DNA from 2 places in the Massilia sp. LMS1-1-1.1 genome. Region 2 is predicted to be linked to the other one. Evidence: predicted binding sites of a transcription regulator. Region 2 holds the regulator's gene; the other holds the start of a gene.
What was found. The regulator NrdR, encoded in region 2, represses ribonucleotide reductase genes. The targets are predictions, from matches to a motif close to CACNANATNTNGTG.
Positions count from the first base shown of each region.

Region 1 (5,503 bases), on a different contig from region 2:
TTCAGCGTTGCAGAACGGGGAATTTTGTGAAGCTTTGAGCAATTTTTGGGCCGCAGAATCAACTGCCATGATTACGGAATGTAAATCGCGGAAACATGGCGCCGATTTGCGCCAAAGTCGTCGCCGCCGGATAGCCGTGCAGGGGGCGGCCGGACAGCGCCGCGTCCGCGCAGCCTTCGGCGCGGAACTGCTGCAGCACGTAGTTGTCGACGCCTTTCGCGGCCAGGGTGCTGGCCAGGGCCAGCAACTGCTCGTCCGGCAGCAGGTCGGGGTGGGTGGTGGTACGGCATTCGTAGGCCACGCCGCTGGCGAGGATGGCATCGAGGCAGGCGCGCGCCGGGTCGCCGCTGCCGGCCACGCGGGTCACATGACGATAGTCGGCGAACGGCGCCTTGATGTCGAAGCCGACCCAGTCGACCAGGGGCAGCACTTCCCGCAGGCGCTGCGGATAGATGCAGGCCGTGTGCAGGCCGATGCCGAAGCCCAGCGCCCTGACGTCCTGCATGGCGCGCGCCAGCGCCGGATCCATGCACGCCTCGCCGCCGCTGAAGACGACGGCGTCGACCAGGCCCGTTCTGCGGCGCAGCCAGGTCAGTACGTCCTGCCACGGCATGGCGCCTTCCGGCGTGCGCGCCTGCAAGTGCGGATTGTGGCAATAGCCGCAGCGCCAGGGGCAGCCCTGCACGAACACCACGGCCGCCAGCTTGCCCGGGTAGTCTGTGGCGGAAAAGGGCGTCAGGCCGCCCACTTTCAGTTCAAGCGCCATGGCAGGCGGGCTGGCCCACGCGGGCGCTCGCTTCCGTAAAATACTGGCGCTCGTGGAACTCTCCCTGTTTGCCGATGTTGAACGAGGCGACGGGGCGGTGATAGCCCATTACGCGCGTCCAGATTTCGCAGCGCTGGCGTTCCGTGTCGAGCAGGGTGATGGCGGGAGTGAAGTCGGGACGTGCGTTCATGGCGTTTCCTTGAGTGGGTGAGCGAGATCGGACTGCTTGCGGGCGATCAGTTCCGCGTCGCAGGTGGGACAGAATTCATGTTTGCCGGCCAGGTAGCCGTGGCGCGGGCAGATGGAAAACGTGGGCGTGACAGTGATGTAGGGCAGCGAAAAGCGGCTCAGCGCGCGTTTCACCAATTCGCGGCAGGCGTTGGCGTCGGACAGCGCTTCCGTCATGTACAGGTGCAGCACCGTGCCGCCCGTGTACTTGCGCTGCAGCGCGTCCTGCAATTCCAGCGCTTCGAACGGGTCGTCCGTATGGCCGACAGGCAGCTGCGACGAATTCGTGTAATACGGATTGTCGACCGTGCCCGCCTGCAGGATGGCGGGATAGCGCTTGCGGTCTTCGCGGGCGAAGCGGTAGGTCGTGCCTTCGGCCGGTGTCGCTTCCAGGTTGTACATATGGCCCGTCTCTTCCTGGAATTGCACCATGCGGGCGCGCACGTGGTCGAGCAGGCGCACGGCCAGCGCATGGCCTTCCGGCGCCGTGATGTCGTAAGCGTCGCCGCTGAAGTTGCGGATCATCTCGTTGATGCCGTTCACGCCCAGGGTGGAAAAGTGATTGCGCAGGGTGCCCAGATAGCGTTTCGTGTATGGGAACAGGCCTTGCTGCATCAGTTCCTCGATGGTGCGGCGCTTGATTTCCAGGCTGGTCTTGCCCAGTTCCAGCAGGCGGTCCAGGTCCGCCATCAGCGCTGGCTCGTCGCCGCGCCACAAGTGGCCCAGGCGCGCGCAGTTGATGGTGACCACGCCCAGGGAACCCGTCTGCTCGGCGGAACCGAACAGGCCATTGCCCCGTTTGAGCAGTTCGCGCAAGTCCAGCTGCAAGCGGCAGCACATGGAACGTATCATGTTCGGCTTGAGTTCCGAATTGATGAAATTCTGGAAGTAGGGCAGGCCGTAGCGGGCCGTCATCTCGAACAGGCGTTCCGCGTTGTCGCTGTGCCAGTCGAAATCCTCGGTGATGTTATAGGTGGGGATGGGGAAGGTGAAGACCCGGCCCTTGGCGTCGCCCGCCATCATGATCTCGATATAGGCGCGGTTGATCATGTCCATTTCCGCCTGCAGCTCGCCATAGCTGAAGGCCATCTCCTGGCCTGCGATGACGGGAATCTGCTCGCGCAAGTCGTCCGGGCAGACCCAGTCGAAGGTGAGGTTGGTGAACGGCGTCTGCGTGCCCCAGCGCGATGGCACGTTGAGGTTGAAGATCAGCTCCTGCATGTACTGGCGCACGTCTTCGTAGCGCAGGCTGTCCTTGCGGATGTAGGGCGCCATGTAGGTGTCGAAGGAGCTGAACGCCTGCGCGCCGGCCCACTCGTTTTGCAGGGTGCCGAGGAAATTGACGATCTGGCCGATGGCGCTCGACATGTGTTTCGGCGGGCCCGATTCGATCTTGCCCGGCACGCCATTCAAGCCTTCGTGCAGCAGGGTGCGCAGCGACCAGCCGGCGCAATAGCCGGCCAGCATGTCGAGGTCGTGGATGTGCAGCGCCGCTTCGCGGTGCGCCGCGCCCACTTCCGGCGGATACACCTGGTCCAGCCAGTAGTTGGCGATGACCTTGCCCGACACGTTGAGTATCAGGCCGCCCAGCGAGTAGCCCTGGTTGGCGTTGGCGTTGACACGCCAGTCGCGCCGGTCCAGGTATTCATTGATGGACGCGGCGACGTCGACCTGGCCGCGTGTGGGGGAAACTGCATTTTTCGTCATGAAACCTCCAATAAACACAACATGCGGTGTTTTTATGGAGATTAATCACTAAATATAGTGGCGTCAAAGGGCGCGTGCAGTTGCGTGATGAATCCTTGATGCAGGTGAAGAAAGCGCGTCAGCGGCTTTTTTTTGCGCGGCCCAGGCGCGGGATGAAGCAGCTCAGGCCAAAGTACATGGCGCCGCAGACGGCGATGCTGACGACGGAGGCGGGCAGCACGTGCGCCCAGATTTCCCGCGCCGAGAAGGTGCTCCAGCTGGCCACGCGCGCGTCGAACGTGACGTAGTTCGCCAGCAGCCAGTAGACGGCCAGCAGGCCCGTGCAGATGGCGGCCTGGCGCAGCACGGGCATGGCGCGGCGGGCGAAGACGGCTTGCAGGAACAGCAGCAGCACGCCGGCCCAGACGCCCAGCGCCTCGGGCGAGAGCACGGAGAGCGTTTCTTCGACATAGCCGTCGGCGGGCGAAGCCCACTGTATTTGCAGCACGGTGAGGAACAGGGTGAGCAGGAATAGCAGCAGCGGTTTGCGGGGCATGGCGGGCAATCGGTGAGGAAGAAAAGTGGGGCATTTTACAGCCAGGTCAAGCAAGTTGAACGCGCGCCAGCCATGCATGCATTCCTTCACCTGCGTCAAGGACTGGGCGGTAAGGGCGGGGCTATAGTCTGCACCCTGAGCCGCTACAGGACTGTGAACACCATGATGCTTGAATCAACCACCGCCACCCGCGTGGCCGGACCGCTGGAACTGGTCTGCCCCGCCGGCAGCCTGCCTGCCTTGAAAGCGGCCGTCGACAATGGCGCCGACACCGTGTACCTCGGTTTTCGCGACGCCACCAATGCGCGCAATTTCGCCGGCCTCAATTTCGACGAGAAGGCCATCGCCGAGGGCGTGCGCTATGCCCACCAATATGGACGCAAGGTGCTGCTGGCGCTGAATACCTATCCGCAGCCGCACAACTGGGCCGTGTGGCGCAGCGCCATCGACCGCGCCGCGCAGGCCGGCATCGACGCCATGATCGTGGCCGATCCGGGCCTGATGGCGTATGCAAGCGAACACCACCCGCAACTGCGTTTGCACCTGTCCGTGCAGGGCTCGGCCACCAACTATGAAGCGATCAATTTTTACCATGAACACTTCGGCATCGCCCGCGCCGTGCTGCCGCGCGTGCTGTCGATGGCGCAGGTGGAGCAACTGATCGCCAAGACGGAAGTCGAGATCGAAGTCTTCGGCTTCGGCAGCCTGTGCGTGATGGTCGAAGGGCGCTGCGCGCTGTCGTCATATGCGACGGGCGAGGCGCCGAACACGCACGGCGTGTGCTCGCCGGCGAAATCCGTGCGCTGGCTGGAAACGCCGAACGGCCTCGAATCGCGCCTGAACGGCGTGCTGATCGACCGCTATGCGCCAGGCGAAAACGCCAGCTATCCGACCCTGTGCAAGGGACGTTTCGAAGTCAACGACGAAGAGTATTACGCGATCGAGGAGCCGGCCAGCCTGAACACGCTGGCGCTGCTGCCGCAGCTGATCGCCATGGGCGTGCGCGCGGTGAAGATCGAAGGACGCCAGCGCAGCCCCGCCTACGTGGCGCAGGTCACGCGCGTGTGGCGCGAAGCGATCGACGCCTGCCGCGAAGGCAATGCGCGCTACGCCGTCAAACCGGCCTGGATGGCGTCCATGGACAAGCTGGCCGAGGGCCAGCAGCACACATTAGGTGCCTACCACCGCTCCTGGAAATAGCAAAACCTGCTGCGCGTCACGGGGCGCGGCCTGCGATGCTCGCTGTGCTCTGGCACAGCTGCGTTTCTCGGCCTCGCCGCAGGCCGCTCGCTACAGTTTTGTCAACTTTAAAAATACTGGAAAAGGCATGTTAAAACTCTCTTTGGGCCCCTTGCTCTACTACTGGCCGCGCGCCACCGTTTTCGAGTTTTACCAGCAGATCGCGACCACGGCCGTCGATATCGTCTACCTGGGCGAAACCGTCTGCTCGCGCCGGCACGAGGTGCGCCTGGCCGACTGGCTCGATATCGCCGACATGCTGGCCGCCGCCGGCAAGGAAGTGGTGCTGTCGACGCAGGCGCTGATCGAGGCGGGCGCGGAACTGGCGACCCTGCGCCGCATCACGGGCAATGGCCGCTACGGCGTCGAGGCCAACGACATGGGCGCCGTGCACTGCATGGAAAAGGGCACGTCCTTCGTCGCCGGCCCCCATCTGAACCTGTTCAATGGCCCCAGCTTGCAACTGCTGGCGCGCCTGGGCGCGCGGCGCTGGGTAATGCCGCTGGAAATGGGACAGACGGCGCTGGCCGAGATGCAGCGCCAGAAACCGGAAGGGCTGGAGACGGAGGTATTTGCCTACGGCCGCATGCCGCTGGCGTTTTCCGCGCGTTGCTTCACGGCGCGCAACCGCAACCTGCCGAAGGACGATTGCGGCTACAGCTGCCTGGAAGAGCCGGACGGCCTGCTGCTGCGCACGCGCGATGAAGTGCCGTTCCTCGTGTTGAATGGCACGCAGACGCAGTCGGCACTCGTCTACAACCTGGTGCGCGAACTCGACGCCATGCGCGACATGGGCGTGTCCGTGGCGCGCATCAGCCCGCAAGCCATGCATACGGAACAAGTCATCGCCATCTTCGACCGCGCCCGCCGCGGCCAGGTCAGCGGCATCGGCGCCCAGGCCCAGCTGGCGGCTTGCCAGCCGGCCGGCGCTTGCGACGGCTACTGGCACGGCCAGCCCGGCATGGAACAGCACCAGCACGCCGCCCATTGAACGCATCGAAAGGAAGCACATGCAAGACCAACTGGAA
Region 1 covers NZ_JBFPNG010000012.1:499,883-505,385, forward strand. Annotated here, with positions in the region: gene MRBLMS1_RS12195 (anaerobic ribonucleoside-triphosphate reductase activating protein) at 59-766, opposite strand; gene nrdD (anaerobic ribonucleoside-triphosphate reductase) at 756-956, opposite strand; gene MRBLMS1_RS12205 (ribonucleoside triphosphate reductase) at 953-2,701, opposite strand; gene MRBLMS1_RS12210 (hypothetical protein) at 2,820-3,236, opposite strand; gene ubiU (ubiquinone anaerobic biosynthesis protein UbiU) at 3,399-4,436, shown strand; gene ubiV (ubiquinone anaerobic biosynthesis protein UbiV) at 4,564-5,466, shown strand; gene ubiT (ubiquinone anaerobic biosynthesis accessory factor UbiT) at 5,486-5,503, shown strand, end outside.
Region 1: a site for NrdR is predicted at 2,748-2,761, ahead of MRBLMS1_RS12205 (ribonucleoside triphosphate reductase). Genes of this name have one in related genera too.

Region 2 (5,503 bases):
ACGATGTCGAGCATGCTGGCGCTGGCCCAGTTGAGAAAATTGCCGCTGAAACTGTCGCCGCCGCAGCCATGCAAGGCATCGGCCGGTTTCAGCACGGAGAAGTAAGCGGTCGCTACGCGCAAGTCCGGCAGCATGACGCCGTCCTTGCTCCGGTACGGATAGCTGTAGCACATGCGCGCATGGAAGTACCCTGCGTATTCGCGCTGCGGCGCATAGTCGCCCCCATGCGCGGCAGCGGCGGCAGCGTGCGTGAGGGACAGGTTGAGCAGCAGATTCGGCGGCACCCTGGCGCCGTACAAACCCGCGTCGGCCCGCGCCAGCACCACGGGAGGAGCGGCCGCGATGGCGGCGCCGCAAGCCAAGCAAACGAGGCCGACCAGCAGCGGCCAGATGTACCAAGGCGCCCTCATGGCCCCGCTCCCACCGCCTGCTTGCGATAATAACTTTGCAGCACGACTTGCGTGCTTTCCTGCGCGCCAAAACCGATGGCCGTGATGCGGTACACATAGCTTTCCGTGGCCATGCCGCCGGCCGCTGCCGTGGCCTGCGCGCCGGGCGGGTGAAACGGCAGCAGTTCGATCAGGTAGCGGGGCCGGCGCGACGGCAAAAAACCCTGCCCCGTCTGCATGACGGCGCCCGTAAACTGGCCATACGGCACCGCGCGGCTGCCAGCGTCGGCACCATCGAGATCCGTACTTAGCCAGAGCGGCGGCGCGTCCGGCGCCGCAGGCAGGCACAGGCCCAGTGCGCCTCCCTCGCCGCACCCGTCCGCAAACCCTGCCGCACTGCCTGGCGCGAAGAGGCTGCTGCGTCCGGGCGCACCAGGTAAACCTTCGATATCGTTCTGCGCATCCACCAATGCCTCCTCCGCCGCCTGAAACGCGATCTGCCGGTCGCGCTCGCCGCGTGCCGCCTTTTCGCCCTGCAAGGCCATCTGCGCCGCCGATATGCCCAGCAGCAAGATGATCACCAGCAGGCACAGCACATACACGAGGGTGGCGCCACCGTGGCGTACGCAAGTTGGGCACCACGGTTTGCAACGGCGGATGCCACTGCCTGCCATCGCGCTGCCCGCCTAGGCCGGCCCGTTGCGCAGCATGATGCTCGTCTGCACCAGTTGCCGCAGCCGCGAGCGCGTCGCGGCGGGCAAGGAGGCGCGCGCGATGCGCACGCCCGTGTCGCCGGCGCCGTGCGCCTCGGCATACGCCTTGCCGAACAGGTCGAACTGCGCCGGCCCCAGTTCCGCCATCTTGTCCGCCTGGCCCGCCTCGCCATGCAGCAGCAGGGCCACGCGCACGCTGGCCACGCGCTTCCAGTGCGTGCGCCGGTGCAGATCGCGCTGGCGCGCCGCCGCATCCGCCCCCTCCAGCACCAGCGCCGCATCGTAGGCCTCGAGCGCGCTGGCGTTGACATAGCGGTTCGCCACGCCGTCGGGCGGCGTGTCCGTGTCGAGGCCATACAGCACCTGAAAACCGTCGACGCCGCGAATGATGGCGTCCGCGCCCCAGCCGTTCTCGCCACGGTATTTGCAGCGCAACTCGCCCTCGCCATCGGCACCTTGTGCCACATAGAAAATGCTCCAGCCCCGCTGCGCCTCCGTTTGCGCGGCACCCACGCCGAAGCCCGCGCAATTGAGCACGGAGCCGTCACCGCCCTCTTCCTTGCCGGCGCCGTAATAGCGCAGGGCCAGCACATCGCTGCCGTGGAGGGCGCCGGGCAGCGCACCGCTGATGCCCTCGCTGTTCTTGCCCAGGCTGCGCGCATCGAGTCCCGCCACATTCGCGCTGTCGTCATCGGCATGGGCGACGGGCGCGGCGCTGCTGTCCCAATTCACGTACGCCGTCTGGCGCACGGCGCGGGCGATGGTGTCGAGCGCATAGCGGCCGTTGTCATCGAGCCGCGCACTGGCGGACTGGTCGCCATAACTGCCGCTGGCCGCCAGCAGCACGCTACTGGCGGCCAGCATCAGCAGCGCGCCCAGCGACAGGGCCACCAGCAATTCGACCAGGCTCATGCCGCGATGCCGATACAGGACCTCGCTCATGCACCGCCTCCGCCCAGCTGGAATGCCAGCCTGGGCAGCGACTCGCCTGCCGCATTCACGGCGGGCGAGCCATCGGGCAGGCGGCCGCGCCAGCCCAGCTTGATGACGATGGGTGCGCCCTTGCCGCCGCTGCACGCCCACTGCAAGCCTTGGGCGGCGGCATCCCATGCGGAAGTGTCGCGGCAGATATGCAGGCGCGCGTCGGGCAAGGCCGCATGCAGCCGCTGCTTCCATTCGGCGATATCGAATTGCGCCAGTTCGGCCGCGCTGCAGACAGTTGCGCCGAAGCAGTCGGGCGCACCGCCGCCTGCTTCGGCGTCGTCCGCCGCCGCGTAGGCCACGTTCAGGTAGGGATTGCCCGTATCGGGGCCATTCATGAGCACGCTGTTCGCGCGCATGCGTTCTGCCATACCTGCAGCCAGTTGCACGCCCGCCGACAACAGCGCCGACTCATGGCGCGCGCGCAGGGAGTGCAGTTGCAGGATGCTGGCGCCCAGCAGACCCAGCGCCAGCAGCAGCAGCGACACGAGCACCTCGACGAGGCTGCTGCCACCGGCAGGAAACATAGTGCGACCGCCATTGCGCATGCGCTACTCCCTTCCGCAGAAAGAGTCGCAGGAACAGGCGGCCCAGCTACAAGATAGGCGCGCGCAAAAAGCCGGGTCTGCGCTGGCGCAAACAACACGGCAATAAGATGGGAAGAACAGCGGTGGGATTGATCAGGCCGCTTGCCAGGCGAACCTTGACGTGGTGAACGTCAGAGCAAGCGTCAGGGCTTGCGCGCCTGCCCCACTTCGGCGATCGCATCCTGGAATTCGGCCAGGTCTTCGAAATTCTTGTAGACGGAAGCGAAGCGGATGTAGGCGATCTTGTCGAGGCGCTTCAATTCTTGCATGACGAGTTCGCCGATATAGCCGGAATCGACTTCGCGCAAGCCGCTGGTCAGCAGTTTTTCCTGGATGGACGCGATGGCCGTATCCACGGAGGCGGCCGCAACGGGACGCTTGCGCAAGGCCAGCATCAGACTGCCGCGCAACTTATCCGCAGCGAACTCCGTCCGGCTGCCATTCTTTTTGACGACGGCCGGCATGATAAGTTCAATCCGTTCGTACGTGGTAAAACGCTTGTCGCATTTGCCGCAGCGGCGGCGGCGCCGAATGGCATCCCCTTCCTCCGATACGCGCGTATCGAGAACCTGGGTGTCGCCGTGCTGGCAAAATGGACATTTCATGGGCTGGCTACAACTTTATAGTAATAATTACGGGAAATCGCCGCCCTTGTACAAAGGGCGCCCGAATCACTCCGGGCGCCCTTGGGCACGAAGGAATGTGTCATACAGAATCTTACTCCGTATGACACATTCTGGACAAATTATTATGCGGCGTACACAGGGTGCGCGTCGGCCAGTACTTTCACGGCCGCTTTCACGCGCTCGATGGTGGCGGCGTCATGCGGATTGTCCAGCACGTCGGCGATCAGGTTGCCCACTTCTTCCGCTTGCGCTTCCTTGAAACCGCGCGTCGTCATCGCCGGGCTGCCCAGGCGGATGCCCGAGGTGACGAATGGTTTTTGCGGGTCGTTCGGGATACCGTTCTTGTTGCAGGTGATGTGCGCGGAACCGAGGATGGCTTCGGCTTCCTTGCCCGTCAGGTTCTTGGCGCGCAGGTCGACCAGCATGACGTGCGATTCGGTACCACCGGAAACAATGCGCAGGCCGCGCTTGATCAGGGTTTTCGCCAGCACGTCGGCGTTCTTGATCACTTGCTTCTGGTATTCGACGAATTCAGGGCTCAGTGCTTCCTTGAAGGCGACGGCCTTGCCGGCGATCACGTGCATCAGCGGGCCGCCCTGGATGCCAGGGAAGATGGCCGAGTTGATGGCTTTTTCGTGTTCGGCCTTCATCAGGATGATGCCGCCGCGCGGGCCACGCAGCGATTTGTGCGTGGTCGAGGTGACGAAGTCGGCGAACGGCACCGGGTTCGGGTACAGGCCGGCGGCGATCAGGCCGGCGTAGTGGGCCATGTCGACCATGAAGTAGGCGCCAACTTCCTTGGCGATCTTGCTGAAGCGTTCGAAGTCGATCTTTTTCGAGAATGCGGACGCGCCGGCGATGATCAGCTTCGGCTTGCGTTCGCGGGCCAGGCGCTCCATTGCCTCGTAGTCGATGTCTTCTTCCGGCGTCAAACCGTAGGACACGACGTCAAACCATTTGCCGGACATGTTCAGCGGCATGCCGTGGGTCAGGTGGCCGCCTTCGGCCAGCGACATACCCATGATCAGGTCGCCTGGTTTCAACATGGCAAAGAACACGCCCTGGTTCGCTTGCGAGCCGGAGTTCGGCTGCACGTTCGCGCATTCGGCGCCAAACAGCTGTTTCACACGGTCGATGGCCAGTTGCTCGGCCACATCGACGTATTCGCAGCCACCGTAGTAGCGCTTGCCTGGATAACCTTCGGCGTACTTGTTCGTCAGCTGCGAGCCTTGCGCTTCCATTACGGCTGGCGACGTGTAGTTTTCCGACGCGATCAGTTCGATGTGATCGTGCTGGCGCGTGTTCTCTTTTTGAATGACGGCGAACAATTCAGGATCGACGTTGGCGAGGGTGTGATCTTTTGCAAACATGTAAAAACTCCAAGTATGAGGGTGCTTGTACTGGCAGATTGGATCGAATGAGGGGAGCCGACGTTAAGTGAATAACAACATTGGACAGGCAGCCTCTTCGTGCTTTTCCATAGTGGCTACCCAGGCGAACGGCTGATGAAAAATCTCACGTTTCCCGGTGGGTGCCCACCTTTCGCCGGTTTGCCGATCACCATCCATGGAGATCGCCCGACTTTTCGCCAGTCACGTGAGACGTAATGGAATGCAAATTGTAAGTTAAGTGCCGAAATTGAGCAAGGAATGCAACCGTGCGGCTATAATCGCCGCGCGCCACCGCAGCCCGGACATGGCCACAGGCCGCCCGGAGCATGCCTGTAGCTCTTAAGCTGGACTTAAACCTGGTCATGGCTTGTAAGCGTATGTTACGAAGCTTGCCATTGCACACGCCAGATTTACAATGCTGCGGTGCAACTTATATGCAGCTTTTGCATGGCTTTCCAGCAAGCGCCCACAGTCACAAGAAGAAAAATCGCGTAAAATGTTGCTCAATCTCACTACTGGCGCAATAAACATGCCTTCAGTCTTTACCTGGAACGTACGTGTCTACTATGAAGACACCGACGCCGGCGGCATCGTCTATTACGCTAACTACCTGAAATTCTTCGAGCGCGCGCGCACCGAATGGCTGCGCGCCATCGACGTGGGCCAGCAGGAATTGCTGGAGCAGCATGACGCGATGTTCGTTGTCAAAAGCGTTAACGCCGACTATCATGCGCCAGCCAGGCTCGATGACACGGTAAGATTGACATTAAGTATAGAGAAAATGGGGCGCGCCTCCATCGTTTTCCTGCAACAAGC
Region 2 covers NZ_JBFPNG010000002.1:48,400-53,902, forward strand. Annotated here, with positions in the region: gene MRBLMS1_RS09125 (pilus assembly protein) at 1-410, opposite strand, end outside; gene MRBLMS1_RS09130 (pilus assembly PilX family protein) at 407-1,063, opposite strand; gene MRBLMS1_RS09135 (PilW family protein) at 1,076-2,044, opposite strand; gene pilV (type IV pilus modification protein PilV) at 2,041-2,610, opposite strand; gene nrdR (transcriptional regulator NrdR) at 2,814-3,275, opposite strand; gene glyA (serine hydroxymethyltransferase) at 3,419-4,666, opposite strand; ZMP/ZTP riboswitch at 4,778-4,902, opposite strand; gene ybgC (tol-pal system-associated acyl-CoA thioesterase) at 5,217-5,503, shown strand, end outside.